3 regions of the Erwinia sp. AK-PDG3-5 genome follow, and region 2 is predicted to be linked to each of the others. Evidence: predicted binding sites of a transcription regulator. Region 2 holds the regulator's gene; each other region holds the start of a gene.
What was found. The regulator PurR, encoded in region 2, represses purine synthesis genes. The targets are predictions, from matches to a motif close to CANGCAAACGTTTGCNTG.
Positions count from the first base shown of each region.

Region 1: the regulator PurR is predicted to act here: its motif matches at 6,348-6,365, upstream of AC1UKS_RS00125 (NCS2 family permease).
Region 3: the regulator PurR is predicted to act here: its motif matches at 3,894-3,911, upstream of gcvT (glycine cleavage system aminomethyltransferase GcvT).

Region 1 covers NZ_CM165967.1:24,941-32,679, reverse strand. The annotation lists gene rpmH (50S ribosomal protein L34) at 73-213, shown strand; gene rnpA (ribonuclease P protein component) at 231-590, shown strand; gene yidD (membrane protein insertion efficiency factor YidD) at 554-811, shown strand; gene yidC (membrane protein insertase YidC) at 814-2,460, shown strand; gene mnmE (tRNA uridine-5-carboxymethylaminomethyl(34) synthesis GTPase MnmE) at 2,593-3,957, shown strand; gene AC1UKS_RS00130 (4'-phosphopantetheinyl transferase family protein) at 4,140-4,880, shown strand; gene AC1UKS_RS00125 (NCS2 family permease) at 4,952-6,265, opposite strand; gene yieH (6-phosphogluconate phosphatase) at 6,476-7,138, shown strand; gene AC1UKS_RS00115 (MFS transporter) at 7,176-7,739, opposite strand, start outside.
Region 2 covers NZ_CM165967.1:2,690,090-2,697,828, reverse strand. The annotation lists gene cfa (cyclopropane fatty acyl phospholipid synthase) at 1-625, opposite strand, end outside; gene punC (purine nucleoside transporter PunC) at 927-2,117, opposite strand; gene punR (DNA-binding transcriptional activator PunR) at 2,231-3,142, shown strand; gene purR (HTH-type transcriptional repressor PurR) at 3,191-4,216, opposite strand; gene cydH (cytochrome bd-I oxidase subunit CydH) at 4,501-4,590, shown strand; gene AC1UKS_RS12365 (C40 family peptidase) at 4,634-5,473, opposite strand; gene AC1UKS_RS12360 (Grx4 family monothiol glutaredoxin) at 5,846-6,184, shown strand; gene AC1UKS_RS12355 (NAD(P)-dependent oxidoreductase) at 6,238-7,083, opposite strand; gene rnt (ribonuclease T) at 7,132-7,739, opposite strand, start outside.
Region 3 covers NZ_CM165967.1:949,434-957,172, reverse strand. The annotation lists gene gcvP (aminomethyl-transferring glycine dehydrogenase) at 1-2,255, opposite strand, end outside; gene gcvH (glycine cleavage system protein GcvH) at 2,327-2,713, opposite strand; gene gcvT (glycine cleavage system aminomethyltransferase GcvT) at 2,743-3,837, opposite strand; gene ubiI (FAD-dependent 2-octaprenylphenol hydroxylase) at 4,330-5,532, opposite strand; gene ubiH (2-octaprenyl-6-methoxyphenyl hydroxylase) at 5,546-6,724, opposite strand; gene pepP (Xaa-Pro aminopeptidase) at 6,724-7,739, opposite strand, start outside.

The DNA of each region.
Region 1 (7,739 bases), 2.1 Mb from region 2:
GCGTCGGTCGATTTTCTGACCATCAAAACGCGTCACCCAGTGAAAATTTTCCAAGTTTAGGTAGAAATCGCCATGAAACGCACTTTTCAACCGTCCGTACTGAAGCGTAACCGTTCACACGGTTTCCGTGCTCGTATGGCAACAAAAAATGGTCAACAGGTTCTGGCACGTCGTCGTGCTAAAGGCCGTTCACGCCTGACCGTTTCTAAGTAATAAAAGCTAACCGCTCAGTGGTTAAGCTCGCATTTCCCAGGGAGTTACGTTTGTTAACTCCCACTCATTTCACTTTCGTCTTCCAGCAGCCACAAAGAGCTGGCACGCCGCAAATTACTATTCTCGGCCGCCTGAACTCGCTGGGGCATCCCCGCATCGGTCTTACCGTCGCAAAAAAACACGTCAAACGCGCGCATGAACGCAACCGGATCAAGAGATTGACCCGCGAGAGTTTTCGCCTGCGTCAACATGAACTTCCAGCAATGGATTTCGTGATCGTGGCGAAAAAAGGCGTGGCTGACCTGGATAACCGTGCGCTGACGGAAGCGTTGGAGAAACTATGGCGTCGTCACTGTCGCCTGGCTCGCGGCTCCTGATAGCGGTCATCCGCGTGTATCAACGCGCGATTAGTCCGCTTTTAGGACCCCACTGTCGCTTCCATCCCACCTGTTCTCAATACGGTATTGAGGCATTGCGCAGGTTTGGGGTGATAAAAGGCAGTTGGTTAACGATGAAACGCGTATTAAAATGCCACCCCTTGAACCCGGGTGGCGACGATCCGGTGCCGCCAAAAACCGACGATAACAGAGAACATTAACGATGGATTCGCAACGCAATCTTTTTCTCATCGCTTTTCTGTTCGTGTCTTTTATGATCTGGCAAGCCTGGCAGACGGACCATGCTCCGCAGCCTGTGCAGACTCAGACCACACAAAACACGACCAGCGCAGCCGGTGATGCCGCAAACCAGGGCGTACCTGCCAGCGGACAGGGCAAAACGATCACCGTTAAGACTGATGTCCTGACATTACATATCAACACCCGTGGTGGCGATATCGAGCAGGCACAGCTGCTGACTTACCCGGATAAACTGGGTTCTTCTCAGCCATTCCAGCTGCTGGAAACCAACCCAGGTTTTCTGTATCAGGCTCAGAGCGGTCTGACCGGTCGTAACGGCCCGGACAACCCGGCTAACGGCGCGCGTCCCCTGTTCACCACCACTCAGGATAGCTTTGAGATGGCGGACGGCCAGAGCGAACTGCGTATCCCGATGACCTACACTGCGGAAAACGGCGCAACCTACACCAAAACCTTCGTACTGAAGCGCGGTGAGTTTGCGATCAACGTGGATTATCAGGTTAACAACACCACCCAGCAGCCGCTGGAAGTGGCGATGTTCGGTCAGCTGAAGCAGACCATCGACCTGCCAAAACACCGCGATACCGGCAGTAACAATTTTGCGTTGCACACTTTCCGTGGCGCGGCTTACTCCAGCAGTGAGACCAACTACGAGAAGTACAAGTTTGATAAAATCAGCGATAACGAAAACCTGAGCACTACCACCAATAACGGTTGGGTGGCGATGCTTCAGCAATACTTCGCGACGGCCTGGGTGCCACGCACCAACGGCACCAATACGCTTTACACCAGTAACCTGGGTAACGGTATTGCGGCCATCGGCTACAAATCTGCACCGGTGACTATCGCCCCTGGCGCGCAGCAGAATCTGGCTGCCACCCTGTGGGTTGGACCGGAAATTCAGGACAAGATGGCCGCTATCGCGCCGCATCTGGACCTGACCGTGGATTATGGCTGGTTGTGGTTTATCTCGCAGCCGCTATTCAAACTGCTGAAATTCCTGCACAGCTTTATCGGTAACTGGGGCTTCTCCATTATCGTTATCACCTTTATCGTTCGTGGCATCATGTACCCGCTGACTAAAGCGCAGTACACCTCCATGGCGAAAATGCGCATGCTGCAGCCGAAGATTCAGGCAATGCGTGAGCGTATCGGTGAAGATAAGCAGCGTATGAGCCAGGAAATGATGGCGCTGTACAAAGCAGAGAAAGTGAACCCGTTGGGTGGCTGTCTGCCGCTGGTTATCCAGATGCCAATCTTCCTGGCGCTGTATTACATGCTGATGGGCTCGATTGAACTGCGTCATGCGCCGTTTGCACTGTGGATCCATGACCTGTCTGCACAGGACCCGTACTACATCCTACCGATCCTGATGGGCGTTACGATGTTCTTCATTCAGAAGATGTCGCCGACCACCGTGACCGACCCGATGCAGCAGAAGATCATGACCTTTATGCCAGTGATCTTCACCGTGTTCTTCCTGTGGTTCCCGTCTGGTCTGGTGCTGTACTACATCGTCAGTAACCTGGTCACCATTATCCAGCAGCAGCTGATTTATCGCGGCCTGGAAAAACGTGGCTTACACAGCCGTGACAAGAAGAAAGCATAAGATTTACTAAAAGATGCTTCACCCGGAGGATTTCTCATTGCAGACAACACGCGGGCAGTGAGAAAGATAAAGGGTGTACTATAAGGCGGTCACTGACCGCCTTATTTTTTTGCCAAAAAAAGAGAGTCGAATATGAGTCATAGCGAGACTATCGTCGCCCAGGCGACGCCGCCAGGCCGCGGTGGTGTGGGCATCCTGCGCATTTCCGGCAGCAAAGCCGCTGAGGTTGCTCAGGCACTGCTGGGCAAGCTGCCTAAACCCCGCTACGCCGACTATCTGCCCTTCCGTGATACCGACGGGAAAGCGCTGGACCAGGGCATTGCGCTGTGGTTCCCAGGCCCGAACTCCTTTACCGGCGAAGATGTGCTGGAACTGCAGGGTCATGGCGGCCCGGTGATCCTCGACCTGCTGCTCAAGCGCATTGTCGCCATGCCTGGCCTGCGTATCGCCAGGCCCGGCGAATTCTCAGAGCGCGCCTTCCTTAATGACAAGCTGGACCTCGCGCAGGCTGAGGCGATTGCCGACCTGATTGATGCCAGTTCTGAACAGGCGGCGCGCTCGGCGCTGAACTCCCTGCAGGGGGCGTTTTCGCTGCGCGTTAACCATCTTGTGGAAGCACTTACTCACCTGCGAATCTACGTCGAAGCGGCTATCGACTTTCCTGATGAGGAGATCGACTTCCTGTCAGACGGCAAAATTGAAGCGCAGCTGGAACAGGTGATTGCCGATCTGGATGGCGTGCGGGCCGAAGCGCGTCAGGGCAGCCTGCTGCGGGAAGGTATGAAGGTGGTGATCGCCGGTCGCCCCAATGCCGGTAAGTCCAGCCTGCTGAATGCGCTGGCAGGCCGTGAGGCGGCAATTGTGACCGATATCGCCGGTACCACCCGCGACGTGCTGCGTGAGCATATCCATATTGACGGTATGCCGCTGCACATCATTGATACCGCCGGACTGCGCGAGGCCAGCGACGAAGTTGAGCGCATCGGCATTGAACGTGCGTGGAACGAGATCGAACAGGCAGACCGCGTGCTGTTTATGGTTGACGGCACCACCACCGGCGCCACCGAGCCTGCCGAAATCTGGCCAGACTTTATTGCCCGTTTACCCGCGACTCTGCCGATCACCGTGGTGCGTAACAAAGCGGACGTCACCGGCGAGGCGCAAGGTCTGACGGAAGTGAATGGCCACTCACTTATTCGCCTGTCGGCCCGCACCGGCGACGGCATTGACGTGCTGCGCAACCATCTGAAAGAGAGCATGGGCTTCTCCGGCAATATGGAAGGTGGCTTCCTGGCGCGTCGTCGTCACCTGCAGGCGCTTGAGTTAGCGGCTACTCACTTACTTCAGGGAAGAGAGCAGCTGCTGGGCGCCCGTGCTGGCGAACTGCTGGCGGAAGAGCTGAGAGTGGCGCAACAGGCGTTAAGCGAAATCACCGGCGAATTTACCTCTGATGATTTGCTGGGCCGCATCTTCTCCAGCTTCTGCATCGGTAAATAAATCAAAGGGGAAACGCCCGTTTCCCCTCTTTTCTCTGCAAAACGTCCAATGCTGCTCAGCTATCGTCAAAAACATGATCTTAATCTGAAAGTCTGCACTTACACGTAAAGTGAGGTGATATTTGCTAAGAAAATTCTTACAATAGCCCCGATGATTTTCCGACCATTTTCACGGAGCGACAGATGGCCAGTCATTTTGCACGCCGGACCCTTACCCAGGGACTCCCTTCGGTACAGCGACTTTCACAACCCCTGCTTGATTTCTCCAGCACGCTGGCTGAAAAGCGCCGTGTGCGTTATCTGGCGGCCCGCGCGTTGCTGGCTGACCTGATGCTGCGCGTTTATGGCCTTTCACAGCTGCCGGAAATGACGCTCAGCGCGTGTGGCCGCCCGGTGTTTGCCGATCCCGATCTGCCTGACTTCAGCCTGGCCTATGCCGGTAACATTATTGGCGTCCTGCTGGCCGAGGAAGGCGGTCATGTCGGGCTGGGCATTGAGATTGTACGTGCGCACAGTCGACAGACGCAGGAGCAGTATATGCAAGGCCTCTCTTCCGCTGAACGCGCCTGGATTAATGCGCAGACCGACCCCAGCGAAGCCGCTATCCAGCTGTGGGCACTGCGTAAAAGCCTGATGAAGCTCACCGGGGTGAAAGAAGGCAGCAGCGAGTCATTGCGGCTGCATCCCGCCTCTGGCCGTTTACGCTCGCTGGCGTATCCCGATATTCAGGCGGTCTCTGACGTCGAACCCTTATTGATCTGGTCCTGTGCGTTGTCACCCGGCAGCGAGCGTTTGCATCTTTGGGAGTCTGATGAAGAGAAGAACTGGACGCGGCTGCAGGATATTCAGGTCAACAAACCGGCGATGGGCCAACGCATGCTGCGTCTGACCAGTCTGCCAGCGGAGAAAGTGTTTCAGGGATAGGTACGGAAAGCGCAGCGAACGCCGGCGTTGAGAAAGCGACAGGCCAGCCGGAGCTGGCCTGCTTAACGCGATTAATGCGCGTCGATAAACACGATTTTCAGCACAAACAGCAGCGCGACAACTACCACGCATGGGCTGATTTCACGCCAGCGACCGGTGCCAAACTTCATCACGCAGTAAGAGATAAAGCCTAACGCAATCCCTTCGGTAATGGAGAAGCTAAATGGCATCATCACCGCCGTGACGAAGGCCGGAACGGCTTCAGTCAGATCATTCCACTTCACGCGCGCCAGGCTTGAGCTCATCAGCACGCCAACATAAATCAGCGCACCCGCCGCCGCATAGGCTGGAACCATGCCCGCCAGCGGTGACAGGAACATCACCAGCAGGAACAGGATACCGGTCACCACCGCCATCAATCCGGTACGGCCCCCGATGGAAACACCGGAAGAGCTTTCGATATAAGCCGTCACGGAAGAGGTGCCGATATAAGAACCGGCCACCGAGCTGATGCTGTCAACAAACAGCGCCTGCTTCATGCGTGGGAAGGTGCCTTTCTCATCGGTCAGACCCGCTTTGTCGGTGACGCCAATCAGCGTACCGGAGGAGTCGAACAGGTTAACCAGCATAAAGGAGAAGATGATGCCGGCCATGCCAATGTTCAGCGATCCGGCCAGGTCAACCTGCCCCACAATCGAGGTAATGCCGGTTGGGGCGGAGAACACGCCGCCGTATTTCACATCACCAATCGCCAGACCAATCAGCGTGGTCACCACAATCGACACCAGCACCGCGATATGAATATTGCGGGAAGCCAGGATGGCAATAATAAAGAATCCCAGCGCCCCCAGCAGCACGCTGTGTGAGGTCAGATTGCCGACCGCCACCAGCGTATCTTTGTTAGAAACGATAATGCCGGCATTTTTCAGGCCGATCATCGCAATAAACAGACCGATACCGGCGGTGATACCCACGCGCAGGCTGGCAGGAATATTGGCAATCATCCAGTAGCGCACGCGGAAAATGGTCAGCAGCAGCAGGCCAACCGCGCCCCAGAAGATGGCACCCATACCCACCTGCCAGGAGATACCCATCGCACCCACCACCACGAAAGCAAAGAAGGCGTTAAGGCCCATTGCCGGCGCAAGTGCCACGGGCAGGTTAGCGACCAGGCCCATCAGGATGCTGCCGAACGCGGCAATCAGACAGGTGGTGACAAACACCGCCTGGGTGTTCATGCCCGCCACACCGAGGATCTGTGGGTTCACAAAAACGATATACACCATCGTCAGGAAAGTGGTGATACCTGCAATCACTTCAGTACGTACGGTGGTGCCGTGTTCCTGCAGTTTAAAGATCCGCTGTAGTAGGCCTGGATTAGTCATTATGTGATTCCAAAACGGAGAAAAGTTGTCGACGGCTATCCTAACCTAAAATTCTGATTTTGGGAGCTAACCGACAGGTTTTTTCGCAACCGGTTGCGCCGCGTTTTACAGACGTTCACAACCACTAACTGGAATTGACATTTCTCAGTCGCAATTCAGCCGCAGGTAAGTCAAAGTGGAGAGACCGTAAAAAAACTCAGGGAGACACCGATGACTGTTGGCTGTGTATTTTTTGATTGCGACGGAACGCTGGTGGACAGTGAACTGCTTTGTACCCAGGCCTACGTGAATACCTTCGCGCAGTTTGGCGGCGACCTTTCACTGCAGGAGATGTTTGAAAAGTACAAAGGCGTCAAGCTGTACGACATTATTGCCGAGGTGTGCGCCGAGCATCATCTGAGCGTCAGCAAAGAGGAGTTCGAACCGGCATACCGCAAAGAAGTGGCGCGGCTGTTCGATCTGGAATTAAAGCCGATCGCCGGCGCAAAAGCGCTGCTTGAGCAGATTACCGTGCCGATGTGCGTAGTATCCAACGGAACGGTGCCAAAAATGCAGCACTCGCTGGGGCTGACGGAGATGCTACCGTGGTTTACCGACCGCCTTTACAGCGGCTATGACATTGGCAGCTGGAAACCCGATCCGGATTTGATGTACCACGCCGCCCGCGAGATGAACGTTCCCATCGGGCAGTGCATTTTAATTGATGACTCTGAAGCGGGGGCAAAAGCCGGTATTGCGGCAGGCATTCCGGTGTTTTACTTCTGCGCGGATGCGCATAATAAGCCGCTGGATCACCCTTTGGTCACCCCTTTCACCGAGATGGCCGAACTGCCAGCACTGTGGCGGGCAAAAGGCTGGAACATCACCCGTTAAGCGGCGTCAGGGGCGAACCTCTTCGCCCCTGAGCAGATTAGCCAATCGCGCCCAGCGAATCCTCCGTGCCCTGCTTTTTAGGCAGCAGGAACAGGGTGGCGAAGATATCCAGCAGGTAAATCAGCGCCAGCAGGGTAATGGCCGCGGTAAACGACAGGTGGATCACCAGCAGACCAATCACCAGTGGGCCAAAGCCGCCCACGCCACGGCCGAGGTTGAACAACACGTTTTGCGCCGTTGCCCGCACCTTCGCCGGGTAGGTGTCCGAAATCAGAGCACCGTAACCGCCAATCATCCCATTCACAAACATCCCCATCACCGCTCCGGTAAACAGCATCACGGTCGGGTCGCGCAGCTGCGCATACACGATCACCATAATCACCGCACCAAACTGGTAAAGCAGGAAAATCTTCCAGCGCGCGAAGCGGTCCGCCAGCACGCCAAACAGCCAGATACCGAAGGTCATGCCGATCACCGTCACCGCCGTCCACAGCCCTGACTTGGTCAGCGAAAAGCCGAAATTGCTGGAAAGGTAGCTTGGCATCCAGATCATCAGGCCGTAATAGCCAAAATTCTGCACCGAACAGAGGATGAAAATCCC
Region 2 (7,739 bases):
GCTGCTGGGCCATTTTCTGCTGTTCAGCAGAGATCGTTACGCCAAATACGCTGACACCGTAATTTTTGGCGGCATATTCAGCCAGTCCGCCCCAACCACAACCAATATCCAGCAGTGACATGCCCGGTGCTAATTGCAGTTTATCGCAGATCATTTTTAATTTAGCACTCTGTGCTTCTTCCAGCGTTTGCGCTTCTTTCCAGTAGCCACAGGAATATTGCATATGATCATCAAGCATCAGTGAGAACAGATCGTTACCCAGATCGTAATGTTCTTTACCAACAATCCAGGCGCGTTTTCGTGATTGCAGATTGGTTAATCTGGCGGCAGCTATTCTGAGCGTATCTTTAAAGTGGTGGGGGAGTTGTTGATCGAGTTTAGCGACCAGAACGCGATGGAAAAACATATCCAGATTTTCGCATTCCCACCAGCCATCCATATAACTTTCGCCCAATCCCAGTGAGCCCTCTTGCATCACGCGCTTGAAGAACTCCGGATTTTTAATCTGGATATCCCAGGGGCGTGTGCCGTTGACCTCAATATCCGCATTGCGTAGCATTTCCTGGACGATTCGATACCAATGATCCTCGACCAGGCTCACTTCTTCTATACACGATGAACTCATAGCTTCTCCATCACCCTGTGTGATTGAAACCTGAGAAATAGAATAGACAATTTCTACAGGATTTGAGAACACGCACGGATAAACCGTACGCCTGATATCCGGCGTTACAGAGGATTGTTAAGAATAGTGCCTGCAGAGTTGCGCAACGAATGCCGCGCGGGATAACACCTTGACCACCCTGTCAGGACTCAAAAAATTGCGACGAACTTGTTATTTTGTGTTGCCTGAAATGAGTATATGCTCACGCCAGGCAATATTCAATTGTTTATTGTTAGGGTGCTAACCAATTGGAATCAAGCTGTTAGCGACCGCTGTGTGCGTCCGCCAGAGCCAGCTTTTCCGCCTTCGCCCGTTGTAAAATATAGCCGATTCCTGCCAGAACAACAGTTGAGATCATCACCAGCGAGGTGGTGAACAGCGATGTGCTGATAAATGTGGAAACAATCAGACTGGCGATACAGCACAAACCCAGTTGCAGCGTGTTCTGCAGGGCAGCGGCTTTACCACTCGATTGCGGGAAAGGTAAGAGGGCATTCGACACGACAATCGGATAAATCGCACCGTTTGCTAACGCCATACCGCAGAACGGCAGCAATAACGCCACCATAGACGGATCTTCAATCTGCGCGGCGATAAAGAAAGCCACAATACTGAGGGAATAGATTGCCAGCAACCAGGGCAGCAGGGAGCGGCCTTCAGTGTGTTTCAGCAACGTACGGCAGCCAAAGCCGCCAATCAAAAAGGCCAGCGTCTGAGGCACGTAGCTCAGCCCAATGTCACCGGGAGACATGCCCAGAGCGCCAAGAATGAAGGGCGACCCGGTCAGCCAGGCGAAGAAGCTGGCTGAACAGGCGGCATAAATCAGCACGTTACCGCTGTAAACCGGCGATTTTAACAGGCTGAAAAAGCCCATTTTCTTCACGCCATCCACCACCGGCTTCTTCACCGTTGGCGCGAGGAACAAGGTGGAAATCAGCAGCACCACTGCGACCAACAGCAGGGCGACAAAAATGGCGCGCCAGCTGAAATGGTTGAGTAACCAGGCGCCCAGTAACGGCGCGAGCGCAGGCGAGAGTGCCACTAACGGCATGATCGAGGCGAATACGCGGTTTGCCTGGCTGGCGGAATAGCGGTCGACAACCAGTGCCTGCCAGCTGACGGCAGCGGCACAAATCCCCACCGCTTGCACAAAGCGCAACGCCAGCAGGGCAGCAGCAGAATTTACCCACCACATCGCGCCACAACTGACGGCGAACAGACTCAGACCCATCAACAGTACAGGCTTACGGCCAATACGATCCGACAATGGACCCCAAAACAGCTGGGCGATGGCAAAACCCGCCAGGAACAGGCTGAGGCTGGCACTGATGATCCCGGCATCGGTTTGCAGGTCTTGTTGCATGGCACCAAAGGCAGGCAGGTACATATCGGTAGCGAGGAAACCTGCCACGCTTAACAGCGCCAGGTAAACAATAAATCCTTTCGAAGGCATTCTTTTTCTCTTTATTTGTGATGAACGAAACGCCGCAGAGTGTAATCGCGTGCCATACAGCTTGTGAAACGGTAATATTTGCAGGTTGCGTTCAAAAATATTGCAGGCAGATTATGTGGTCAGAACATTCCCTTGAAGTGGTTGATGCGGTTGCCCGCAGCGGCAGTTTTACCGCAGCCGCCGTAGAGCTCCATCGCGTACCCTCAGCCATCAGTTATACCGTGCGGCAGCTGGAGGAATGGCTTGCCGTGCCGTTGTTTGAGCGTCGCCATCGCGATGTGGTGCTGACCGATGCGGGACGGGTATTCATCCAGGAAGGGCGTAGTGTCATCAAAAAAATGCTCGCCACCCGGCGACAGTGCCAGCAGGTCGCTAACGGCTGGCGAGGGCAAATTAATATCGCCGTCGATCGCATCGTTAAATCTCAGCGCACCCGGCAGCTGGTAGTCGACTTTTATCGACACTTCCCGGATATGGAACTGCATCTGTCAGCAGAAGTATTTAACGGCGTCTGGGATGCGTTGGCCGACGGGCGGGTGGATGTGGCCATCGGCGCGACACAGGCTATCCCGGTAGGAGGCCGGTTCGCCTTCCGCAATATGGGCGCGCTCAACTGGCGCTGTGTAGTCGCCTCGAATCATCCGCTGGCACGTCAGCACGCAGAAACCAGTGAAGAGGCGATCGGCGAATGGCCTTCACTGGTGCTGGAAGATACCTCAAGAGCCTTGCCGAAACGCACCACGTGGACACTGGATAATCAGCGGCGGCTGGTGGTGCCAGACTGGGAAAGCGCGTTTGACTGCCTGCTGGCGGGCTTGTGCGTGGGGATGGTGCCGGGCCATTTGGCGCAACCCCTGCTGCAAAAGGGCGCTTTGCATGAACTGACGCTGGAAGGCGGATTTCCGGACAGCCCGTGCTGCGTGAGCTGGTCTGAGCAGCAGGCTTCACCGGCGCTGAGCTGGTTGCTGGATTATCTGGGTGACAGTGACACGCTGAACAGTGAATGGCTGAAGGAAGAGTCCTGAGCCAACAGGGTGTGCCGAGGGAGAATTCTCCCTCAGCACTAAGCGGGATTAGCGGCGATAATCCAGGAAGGGACCATCGGCAACCGAACGGCGTTCGATCAATGTAGGATGTACTTCAATCGTCTGCGGTTCTTCACGCTTGCTGGTGATACGATCCAACAGCATATCGAAGGCGGTTTCGCCCAACTGTTCTTTTGGCTGGTGAACCGTGGTCAGCGCCGGTGTGAAGTAACGGGCGTTGCGCACGTTATCGTACCCGATCACCGATATATCCTGCGGAACGCGCAGGCCCATCTCATCAGCCGCACAAATTGCGCCCATCGCCATCACATCGCCACCGCAGAACACCGCCGTTGGACGCTGCTTCTGTGAGAGGATTTGCTGCATCGCCTGATGACCTGATTCTGGTTCGAAATTGCCCTGAACCAGCCACTCGTCACGCAGGGTAATGCCCGCTTCAGACAACGCTTTCATAAATCCGGCAAGACGGCCACCGCCGGTGTTGCGCTCCATCTGACCCGGGATGACACCAATATCTCGATGCCCACGGTCGATCAGATAACGCCCAGCCAGATAACCGCCTTCAAAGGCGTTGTCTTCTACCGTATCGGTAAAGTCACCGCGCGATTTACCCCAGTCCATCACCACCATCGGAATATTGCGGTTATCTTCCAGCATGGTGATCAGCTCGTCCGGGTATTCGGAACACATCACCAGCAGGCCATCGACGCGTTTCTGCGCCATCATCGACAGATAGGCCTGTTGCTTGGCAAGATCATTGTGGGCGTTACCGAGGATCAGCGTGTAGCCTTTGGCAAAACAGCGGTTTTCAATGGCTTCAATAATTTCGGCGAAATAGGGCGCCTCGCTCGAGGTAGCCAGCAGCCCGATGGTTTTGGTGTGATTCACTTTCAGACTACGGGCAACCGCGCTGGGTGAATAGTGGAGCGCCTTAATAGCGGCCCACACGGCTTCCCGCGTTTCTTCTGCAACGAAACGGGTCTTGTTGATGACGTGGGAGACGGTGGTGGTGGACACCCCGGCTTGCTTTGCCACATCTTTAATTGTTGCCATGAAATAACTACTCCTGCGCCTATCTTAACTGTTTGATAAGCCTGTTGTTAATCGTTTGCCTGGTGAGATCGAAAACCTGACGTCTGAAGTCGTTTTTTAGTTGCTGTCCGGAGTCGTCAGGAAGGAAAAAGCGCTGATTAAAGACCGCTAAACACCTTAAGGTGCGGGCCGTTGCGCAACAAAAAAAGAATTCTAACAAGGCTTGGCAGAGAAAACGAGATTTTTACCGTCAAGTATGGGAAAATTGATGGCATCATAAACTGTAGGGCTATTTAGGATTAAAAATGGATACCGATCTGAAATTCTCGTTACTGACCACGGTTTGCGCACTGTTGATGATTATGGCGTTTAGCTTCACCGCGATCATGCATTAAGTGCAAACAGGGCCGGTCTGACGATCGGCTCTGAGTATTTCTGCTATCGAATGGTTTTTGGCGTCATCATCCGGCGGGCACCAATATAGTGGCGCTGCCAGTAATCATCTGCCAGGGCGCTGACCTGAATATCCTTGCCAGTACGTGGCGACTGAATAAACTTCCCACCACCCAGATACACGCCAACGTGATCCGCCGTCTCGCGCCCGTTAATGCGGAAGAAGACTAAATCGCCTTTCTCCAGCTCATCACGTTTTATCGAAGCCGCATCATGCAGGTGATACATCTCATTCGCCGTGCGCGGGATTTTAAACTTCACTAAATCTTTGTAGGCATACCACACCAGGCCGCTGCAATCGAAGCCGGTTTTAGGCGACGTTCCGCCCCACTGGTAAGGTTTACCTAACTGGCCCATTAGTTTGGTCATCGCTGTTTCACGGGCTTTTTGATAACGGGCGCGGTGAGCTTTGCTTAACTTTAATGGCGCAGAAACAGAATCTGACGTCAGCTCTTCAGCAGTATCGACAACCTTGCCACGATGGCGGCCATAGCGTTTTTTTCCGGCGTTTAAGGTGGTTTTCTTTTTGTATTTGCTGGAGTGCAACGGGGCAGTCTCAACAGAGGCGGTTTGCAGCGAAGGTTTCTTTTTAAGCTTCAACTTCTGTACTGAGGTTAAGCGAGATTTTTTGCTGGTGGATTCTTTAACTTTTTTTGTGCTGTTGGCTTTAACCGGTCGGCGTTTACGTCGCTCATCCTCTCGGGCAGGCGTGCTGCTATCTGCCTTATGATGATTTGCATTAATAGGGGCATGTGGCGATGCGTGCGCCATATTGAAAAACAGCTGGGCAAAGGCCAGCATGAAGAGCGTGATAAGTAAACGCATCGTTACCATTAACAGTTTGTGCTACGACCAGAGGCCACAGCTTGCCAGAAACAGGGAGTTCTGCCTTTCAGCAGCGTCATTTTGCAATTCTAATCTAACTCATTAACAAAAGGTAAGGTCTTTTTTGTTTCAATGATACAGAGCAAGTAAAAACTGTAAAAATTAGCCAAATCAGCTGTTTATATGCGCAAAACCTGTGCTTTTCTCATGCATTAATTCAGCGAAAGCAATAGGAAAATGTTATTTTAACGCTATCGCCTGCCTGCTGGTGGCTCTGAGGGCGTACCCAACTGTTAAAAAATGTCGTTTTCATCGGGCCCGCAGAGTCGCTACAATAAATAGACATGAAGTATCCGATTAAGGAAGCCATTTATGAGTACTATTGAAAAAATTGAGCGCCAGATAGCAGAAAACCCGATTCTGCTGTACATGAAAGGCTCACCAAAACTGCCAAGCTGTGGCTTCTCTGCCCAGGCCGTTCAGGCACTTTCAGCCTGTGGCGAGCGTTTTGCCTATGTCGATATTCTGCTGAACCCAGAAATTCGTGCTGAGCTGCCTAAATACGCCAACTGGCCAACCTTCCCACAGCTGTGGATTGACGGTGAACTGGTCGGCGGTTGCGACATTATTATTCAGATGTACCAGCAGGGCGAACTGCAGCAGCTGATTAAAGATACCGCGCAAAAATACCCTTCTGACGCCGCTGAATAAGCCCGTCAGAAGCAGAAAAGGCAGGCGTGATGAGCGCCTGCCTTTTTTTATGCTTATTTTTGCTGCTGCAGAAAAGCGTTAAGCAGATCGGTGAAATCTCCGCCTTGTTGCTGATCCTCTGCCATCTGACGGCAGAAGGTGGCAAGGGCGTGAAAAAGCGGCTCGCCGGGCAATTCGCGGGCATTTAACGTCGCAATCTCTTCCATTTCTGGCGCCCAGCGCCAGGCCTTGCTGTACATATCCGGAATAGCCTTGCGCAAACGCGCCAGCAGTGCAGGCTGGCTCGCCTCCATTTCCTCAAGCAGTGCTCCGGCAGCGCCCACCCGACTGGCATTAATCAGCATCAGTGCAGACAGCAAGGTGATGCCTTTATTGATCCCGGCGTAGGACATTTTTAACGCCGACGCCGCGCCAGTCTGCGCCTGCATGATGTTGACCCGCAATCCGAACCTCTCCAGTTCCGCCAGAGAGTCAGCCCGATCGCCCGCAAACCAAAATTGCGGACTTTCATCTCCAGGGGACGCCGGCGGCAGACCGATGATCGCGCCATCGACAAACCCCGCGCCGGTAGGCGCAATCGTTGCGGCAACCCGTTTCAGGGTATCTTCACCGATGGCATTGCAGTCGACATAAAGGGGTTTGGTCTGGGCAGCACTCAACAGCGGAGCCAGAAACTCAGCCAGCGTTACGGCTGAGGCGGGAGGTACGATAGAGAGGATGACATCAGCACGCATCAACGCCTCCGCACTGACCGGTTTCATGCCAGCCTGTTTAGCGCGTTCAGCTGTTGCCTGAGAACGACCTTCGATTAAGGTCAGCACTTCAAGATGATGGTGGGTGAGGAGCCCGGCAATGGCAGATCCCATGGCACCGGGCGCAACGACAGCAATTGTTTTCATTCAGCATCTCCACATTAGGTCAGCAGAGTATGGCTGAAAGTTAGCAGGCTAGCTTTCTTCTGCGATCGGCAGCGGCCAGCCACCGAGGCGTTTCCAGCGGTTTACCAGTTCACAGAACAGGTCGGCAGTCTGCACGGTATCATACAGCGCGGAGTGTGCCTGGCTGCTGTCAAAGGCCATGCCCGCAGCGGCGCAGGCCTTAGCTAACACGGTTTGCCCCAGTACCAGTCCGCTCAGTGCCGCCGTATCGAAGGTCACGAACGGATGGAACGGGTTGCGCTTTAATCCTGCACGGTCGGCTGCGGCATTGGTAAAATTCAGGTCGAAGGTCGCATTGTGGGCCACCATAATGGCGCGATTGCAGCCGTGATCCTTGATCCCCTTGCGCACCAATTTGAAAATGGCATGCAGGGCTTCATATTCATTGACCGCGCCGCGCAGCGGATTCGATGGATCGATACCGTTAAAAGCCAATGCTTCAGGTTGCAGAATGGAACCTTCAAACGGCTCAACGTGGAAATGGAGCGTTTCGTCCTTCTCCAGCCAGCCATTCTCATCCATTTTCAGGGTGACGGCGGCTATTTCCAGTAATGCGTTGGTCTTCGCATCAAAACCGGCGGTTTCCACATCAATTACTACCGGATAAAAACCGCGAA
Region 3 (7,739 bases), 1.7 Mb from region 2:
ACCGCGCCGTTCTGGGTTAACACACCATCAATCTGCACCACGCTGTGACCCGGCACAAACGGTGCCAGGTGCGCTTTTACGCCGATAGGCCCCATACCCGGACCGCCACCGCCGTGTGGGATACAGAAGGTTTTATGCAGGTTGAGGTGGGAAACGTCCGCGCCAATATAGCCAGGCGTGGTGATCCCCACCTGGGCATTCATGTTCGCGCCGTCCAGATAAACCTGGCCGCCGAACTGGTGCACAATCTGACAGACTTCACGGATGGTTTCTTCGTAAACGCCGTGCGTCGACGGGTAGGTGACCATGATGCAGGAGAGCGCATCGCCGGTCTGCTCGGCCTTGACCCGCAGATCGTGCAGATCGATGTTGCCTTGTTTATCACAGGCGACCACCACCACCGACATGCCCGCCATCTGCGCAGAGGCCGGGTTCGTTCCGTGCGCGGAGCTTGGGATCAGGCAGATATTACGCCCGCCTTCGTTACGGCTTTCATGGTAGTGACGGATAGCCAGCAGGCCGGCATATTCACCCTGCGCACCCGAGTTTGGCTGCATACACAGTGCGTCGTAACCGGTTAACTGAACCAGCCACTGGGAAAGCTGACCAATCATCTGCAGGTAACCCGTCGCCTGGTCGGCCGGACAGAAGGGGTGCAGCTCAGAGAACTCAGGCCAGGTGATGGGGATCATCTCGGCCGCCGCGTTCAACTTCATGGTGCAGGATCCCAGCGGGATCATCGCCTGGTTCAACGCCAGATCTTTACGCTCCAGGCTGTGCATATACCGCATCATCTCAGTCTCGCTGTGATGACGGTTAAACACCGGATGGGTCAGGATCGGATCCTTACGCAGCAGCGCAGCCGGCACCGAGGTGCTTTCCTCCGCGACCGACGCGTCCAGCGCATCAATATCCAGACCGTGATTTTCGCCCAGCAGAATCGAGAACAGCGCGACGACATCTTCACGCAGCGTGTTTTCAGCAAGCGTAATGCCGACGGCATTAAGAATATCGGTACGCAGATTCACGCCGAAGCTTAACGCACGATCCAGTACGGCCGCTTTATCACTGACTTCCACGGTCAGCGTATCGAACCAGCTGTGGTGGCGCAGCGTCAGGCCGCCTTTTTGCAGACCGGCGGCAAGAATGTCGGTCAGACGGTGAATACGGGAGGCAATGCGCCTCAGCCCTACCGGTCCATGAAAAACCGCATACAGGCTGGCGATGTTGGCCAGTAAGACCTGCGAGGTACAGATGTTGGAATTCGCCTTCTCACGGCGGATATGCTGCTCGCGGGTCTGCATCGCCATACGAAGCGCGGTATTGCCTGCGGCATCGCGCGAGACGCCGATAATGCGGCCTGGCATCGAGCGTTTATGTTCATCACGGGCGGCGAAGAAGGCGGCGTGTGGACCGCCGTAGCCCATTGGCACGCCAAAGCGTTGCGCGGAACCAAAGACGATATCCGCACCGATTTTACCCGGTGCCTGCAACAACACCAGGGTCATAAAGTCCGCCGCGACGCTGACGATCACCTTGCGGTTTTTCAGTTCGGCAATCAGATCGCTGTACTCATGTGCTTCACCGGTAGTGCCGACCTGCTGCAACAGCACCCCGAACACCTCCTGATGATCGAGCACTTTTTCGGCTTTATCGACCAGCACTTCAAAGCCGAAGGTCGCCGCACGGGTGCGCACCACGTCGAGGGTTTGCGGGTGAATATCGTCCGCCACAAAGAAGCGGTTGGCGTTTTTCAGCTTGCTGACGCGTTTGGCCATCGCCATCGCTTCAGCGGCGGCGGTGGCTTCGTCCAGCAATGAGGCGGAAGCAATATCCAGACCGGTCAGGTCCAGCGTCAGCTGCTGGAAGTTCAGCAGCGCTTCAAGACGCCCCTGAGACACTTCCGGCTGATAAGGGGTGTAAGCGGTGTACCAGCCTGGGTTTTCCAGCATGTTGCGCAAGATAACCGGCGGGGTCAGCACCGGGGTATAGCCCATGCCGATATAGGATTTGTAACGCAGATTCTGACTGGCGATCGCCTTCAGCTCCGCAAGAGCCTGATGTTCAGTCAGGGCATCCCCCACCGCAGGCGGGCTCGGCAACTGAATATCTGCCGGCACGATCGACGCGATCAGGTCATGGAGTGAGCTGGCACCGGTGGCATTGAGCATCGCAGCTTGCTGCTCCTGCGAAGGACCAATATGGCGCTCGATAAACGCGCCGGTGTGTTCAAGCTGGCTGAGAGTCTGAGTCATTAGCGGTAAATCCTGAATCGGGCATGGTAAGCAGAAGCGGGACGAGTGGGCTCGTCCCGCAGGGCAATGATTTATTCGTCGATGCTGCCTTTGTAAGCATCGGCATCCAGCAGCGAATCCAGTTCAGATTCATTGCTGGCTTTGATTTTGAACAGCCAGCCTTCGGCGTACGGGGCGCTGTTAACCAGCTCCGGTTCGCCGTCCAGCGCGCTATTCACCTCGATAATTTCGCCGCTGATGGGCGCGTAAATATCCGACGCCGCTTTCACTGACTCGGCCACGGCGCAGTCGTCGCCCTGGCTGTAGGTGTTACCCACATCCGGCAGGTCAACAAACACCATATCGCCCAGCAGCTCCTGCGCGTGCTCGGTGATGCCTACGGTGTAAGTTCCGTCGGCTTCTTTGCGCACCCATTCGTGGCTGTCACGGTATTTCAGTTCATTTGGCACATTGCTCATCGCCAGGCTCTCCTGAGAGGTTATTGTTATCAGACGACCGGTTTACCGGCGCGTACAAAAATCGGTTTAGTGACCTTAACCGGCATTTCCCGGTTACGGATCTGCACGATAGCCTGCTCGCCAATGCCAGCCGGTACGCGTGCCAGGGCAATACTGCACCCTAAAGTCGGGGAGAAAGATCCGCTGGTGATCACACCTTCACGCAGATTGCCTTCGCCGTCGGTAAAGCGGACCGGCAGTTCATTACGCAGCACGCCTTTTTCAGTCATGATCAGGCCGACCAGCTGCTCGGTGCCTTTTTCACGCTGGGATTCCAGCGCTTCACGACCAATAAAATTGCGATCTTCCGGCAGCCACGCCACGGTCCAACCCATATTGGCGGCCAGCGGAGAGACGCCCTCGTCCATCTCCTGACCATACAAATTCATACCGGCTTCCAGACGCAGCGTATCGCGTGCGCCCAGGCCCGCAGGCTTCACGCCTGACGCCAGCAGCTTCTGCCAGAAATCCGCCGCCTGCTCATTGGGCAGTGCAATCTCGTAGCCTGCTTCGCCGGTGTAACCGGTGGTGGCGATAAACAGCTCACCGACCTGCACGCCAAAAAACGGCTTCATGCTGGCTACGGCCTGGCGCTGCGCTTCGTCAAACAGCGTCTGCGCCTTTTCCTGCGCCTGCGGACCCTGCACGGCAATCAGCGACAGGTCGTCACGCAGCGTCAGCTCAACGCCGAACGGTGTCGCGTGCTCGCCAATCCACGCCAGGTCTTTCTCACGGGTGGCAGAGTTAACCACCAGACGGAAGAAGTCCTCGGTCATAAAGTAAACAATCAGATCGTCAATTACGCCAGCCGATGCGTTAAGCATGCCGGTATAAAGGGCTTTGCCCGGCACCGTGAGTTTGGCAACGTCGTTGGCAAGCAGATAGCGCAGGAATTCCCGGGTGCGCGCACCTTTGAGATCGACAATGGTCATGTGAGAGACGTCAAACATGCCGGCATCAGTCCGGACCGCGTGGTGCTCATCCATCTGGGAGCCATAATGCAGCGGCATCATCCAGCCATGGAAATCCACCATGCGCGCACCGCAAGCCTGATGCTGTTCGAATAAGGGGGTCTGCTGAGTCATATCATTCCTGTGCTTTACAAGTTGTCATGCGCCTGGTCACAGCCTGTGGCGACCGGAACGCAAACGATACCCTGGTTCTGAACTTACCACCGAATGCTGCCATTAACCATAAGTTAAACGGGGGTGAATCTTTTCAGTGCAGGGCGGAACGGCAACAGAGTTTCCAGCATTTTTCACCAGATTTCCGCGGCAAACCGCACATAAACGGCAATCAACCGCTAAAAATTCAGTTTAAAAGTAAGGGTTTCAGGCGAAACAGATAAAAAATAACTTCAGGTTAGCAATTTATGCATTATTAAAAGTAATGCGAAGTGGGCAGTAAAATTAGAATTTTTCAAACGATGGGCCAAAATGGGGCAGCCGTTGCACTCACCTGAAAAAGCGTTTCTGTGGGCAAATAAGTTGGTGTAAAGATTAGCAGCAACAGGGGAAAAGCAGAGGAGGGAAAACGTTCAGGGCAAGGTGAACTTCGCCCTGAACGGCATCGCAAGGTTACCGCAACCAATCGGGAAGATCGTTCAGCCCCATCGCCTGCTTCAGCAGACGTGGCTTCACGCCAGGCAAATTATCGGCCAGGCTCAGACCAATATCACGCAGCAGCTTTTTCGCCGGGTTATTGCCGTTAAACAGCTCACGGAAGCCCTGCATTCCGGCCAGCATCATCGCCGCACTGTGCTTGCGGCTGCGCTCGTAGCGACGCAGATACAGGTGCTGTCCGATATCTTTGCCCTGCTGGTGCAGGCGCTTCACTTCACCAATCAGTTCGGCGGCATCCATAAAACCGAGATTAACGCCCTGACCTGCCAGCGGATGAATGGTATGCGCGGCGTCGCCGACCAATGCCAGACGGTGCGCGGCAAAGTTGCGGGCATAACGTCCCATCAGCGGGAAGCTTTTACGCTCACTTTCCACCTTACACAGCCCCAGTCGCAGATCGAAGGCCACCGATAGCTGCTGATTGAAGAGATCTTCCGGCATCGACTGCAAACGTGTCGCTTCCTGCGGCGAAACCGACCAGACAATCGAGCACAGATGCGGATCGCTCAGCGGCAGGAACGCCAGAATGCCGTCGCCGTGGAATACCTGACGGGCTACCGCGTCGTGCGGCTGCCCGGTGCGGATATTGGCCACCAGCGCATGATGGTCGTAATCCCAGAACGCCAGCGGAATATCCGCTTTGTTGCGCAGCCAGGAGTTAGCACCATCGGCCGCCACCAGCAGACGGGCACTCATCATGCTGCCATCTTTCAGGGTGACAAAGGCTTCGTTGTCGCCAAAGGCCACCTGCTGGAGCTCTGCCGGTGCAATCAGCGTGATGTCGCTCAGCTCGCTGGCTTTCTTCCACAGCGCCTGATGAATAATCGGATTCTCGATAATGTGGCCGAGGTGCGCCAGCCCTTGCTGACCATCGTCAAAAGCGATGTGACCAAAACTGTCGCGGTCCCAGACTTCCATACCGTGATAGGCGCTGGCGCGTGCCGCCAGAATCGAGGTCCAGACATCAAGATGCTGCAGCAGACGTTCGCTGGCGGCGTTGATGGCGGACACCCGCAGCGCAGGCTGATCAGCCACAGACGGTTCTGCGGCAGGTTCACGCTCCAGTACCGCGATTTTCATCCCGCTGCCCTGCAGGCCACAGGCGACCGCCAGTCCAACCATACCGCCGCCTGCGACGATAACATCATAGGTTTGCATTACTGCTTTCTCCTTAGCGCTCAACCCAGCCTAACGTGCGCTCGGCGAGCAAATTACGCACCAGCGGCAGCGAGTCCATCGCCATCAGGCCAAGACTCCTTCCTGCCACCAGCGGTGTGTAGCGGTTAGCAAACAACCTGACCAGCGTGTCGGTAATGCCGATGGTGGCCGCGGCATCCGGCTGTCGGCGCTGCTGATAGCGCTGCAGCGTGGCATAACTTCCCACATCTTCGCCAGCGCGCCAGCTTGCCGCGACCGTTTCGGCAAGCGACATCACGTCACGCAGCCCTAAATTAAATCCCTGACCGGCGATCGGATGCAGCGTTTGCGCGGCATTGCCGACCAGCGCCAGCCGGTGTGAAACGTGCTGAGAGGCAGCCTGCAGCTGCAGCGGATAGCTGTGGCGCTGCCCGACCTGGGTGATGCGTCCTAAGCGCCAGCCAAACGCCTGCTGAAGCTGGTGAATAAACTGCCGATCGCTCCAGCCATCGATACGGGCTTTATCGTCCAGCGGATGGCACCACACCAGCGAACTTCTGCCTGCAGACATCGGCAATAACGCCAACGGGCCATGCTCGGTAAAACGCTCATAGGCCCGGCCCAGATGGGGTTGTTGAGTCGCCACGTTGGCGATCACCGCCACCTGTTGATAATCCTGCGACTGCCACTGCACGCCGCAGGACGCCGCCACCGAGGAGCGCGAGCCGTCGGCCGCCACCAGCAGCTGAGCCGGCAAGGTTTCGCCATTGCTGAGCGTCACCTGCACGTCTTGCTGATTGCGCACCAGCTCCGTAACTTTAGCCGGGCAACATACGCGCACGCCGGGCGCCTTCTTCAGCAGCGTAAACAGCCGCTGGCCGATATCGTGCAGCTCAACCACCTGACCCAACGCAGAAATGCCATGGTCGGCAGCATCCAGCGAGACAAAACTGGCATGGCCGCGATCGCTGACGTGAACATGGGTGATGGCGGTGGCGCAATCCTTCAAGTACGGCCAAAGATTAATGGCCGCCAGCTGCTGACAGGTTCCCGCCGCCAGCGCAATCGCCCGGCCATCAAAGCCAGGATGGGATCGGCTGGCGGGTTCGGTGGCTTCCACCAGCGTGACCGGCACCTGTCCCTGCGTCAGATGAGAAATGGCCAGCGCCAGCGTGGCTCCCGCCATTCCTCCGCCTGCAATTACGATGCTCATCAGGCTTTCGCTGCCGCCATCAACGCTTCGATCTCATCCGGCTCTTTCACCACTGTCGCCGTCAGGTTTTCGTTACCTTCAGCGGTGATAATGATGTCGTCCTCGATGCGAATGCCAATGCCGCGATATTCGGCAGGTACATCCGCATCCGGCGCGATATACAGACCCGGCTCGATGGTGATCACCATGCCTGGCTCAAGCGTGCGGTCGCGATCGTTGCCGTACACGCCGACGTCATGCACGTCCAGCCCCAGCCAGTGGCTCAGTCCGTGCATAAAGAACTGGCGATGGGCCTGCTCTTCGATCAGCGTATCGATATCGCCTTTCATCACGCCCAGCTTCACCAGCCCGGTCACCATGATGCGCACCACGACCGCATTCACTTCACGGATGCTGGTGCCGGGGCGGAACAGTTCCAGCGAGGTGTTTAATGATTCCAGCACGATGTCGTAAATCGCGCGCTGAGGTGCGGTGAACTTGCCGTTGACCGGGAAGGTACGCGTGATATCGCCGGCATAGCCTTTCAGTTCACACCCGGCATCGATCAGCACCAGATCGCCATCGCGCATCTGGCACTCATTTTCGGTGTAGTGCAGGATGCAGCCGTTTTCACCGGCGCCAACAATGGTGCTGTAGGACGGGAAGCGTGCGCCATGCTGATTGAATTCGTGCTGGATCTCACCTTCAAGCTGGTATTCATACATGCCAGGGCGACATGTCTGCATGGCGCGCGTATGTGCCAGCGCGCTGATGCGGCCCGCTTCGCGCAATACAGCCTGCTCTTCCGCAGATTTAAACAGGCGCATTTCATGCACCACAGGACGCCAGTCGGTGATGGTAGCAGGCGCCGTCAGGTTCTGGCGCGAGCCGCGACGCAGCTTGTCCAGCGCCGCAAATACCAGCGAATCGGCCTCAGGGTAAAGTCCCTGCGCGTAATATACCACGTCCAGCCCGTTCAGCAGCAGCGGCAACTGCTCGCCGATATGGTCGTAAGGCAGCGCGCGATCGACAGAGA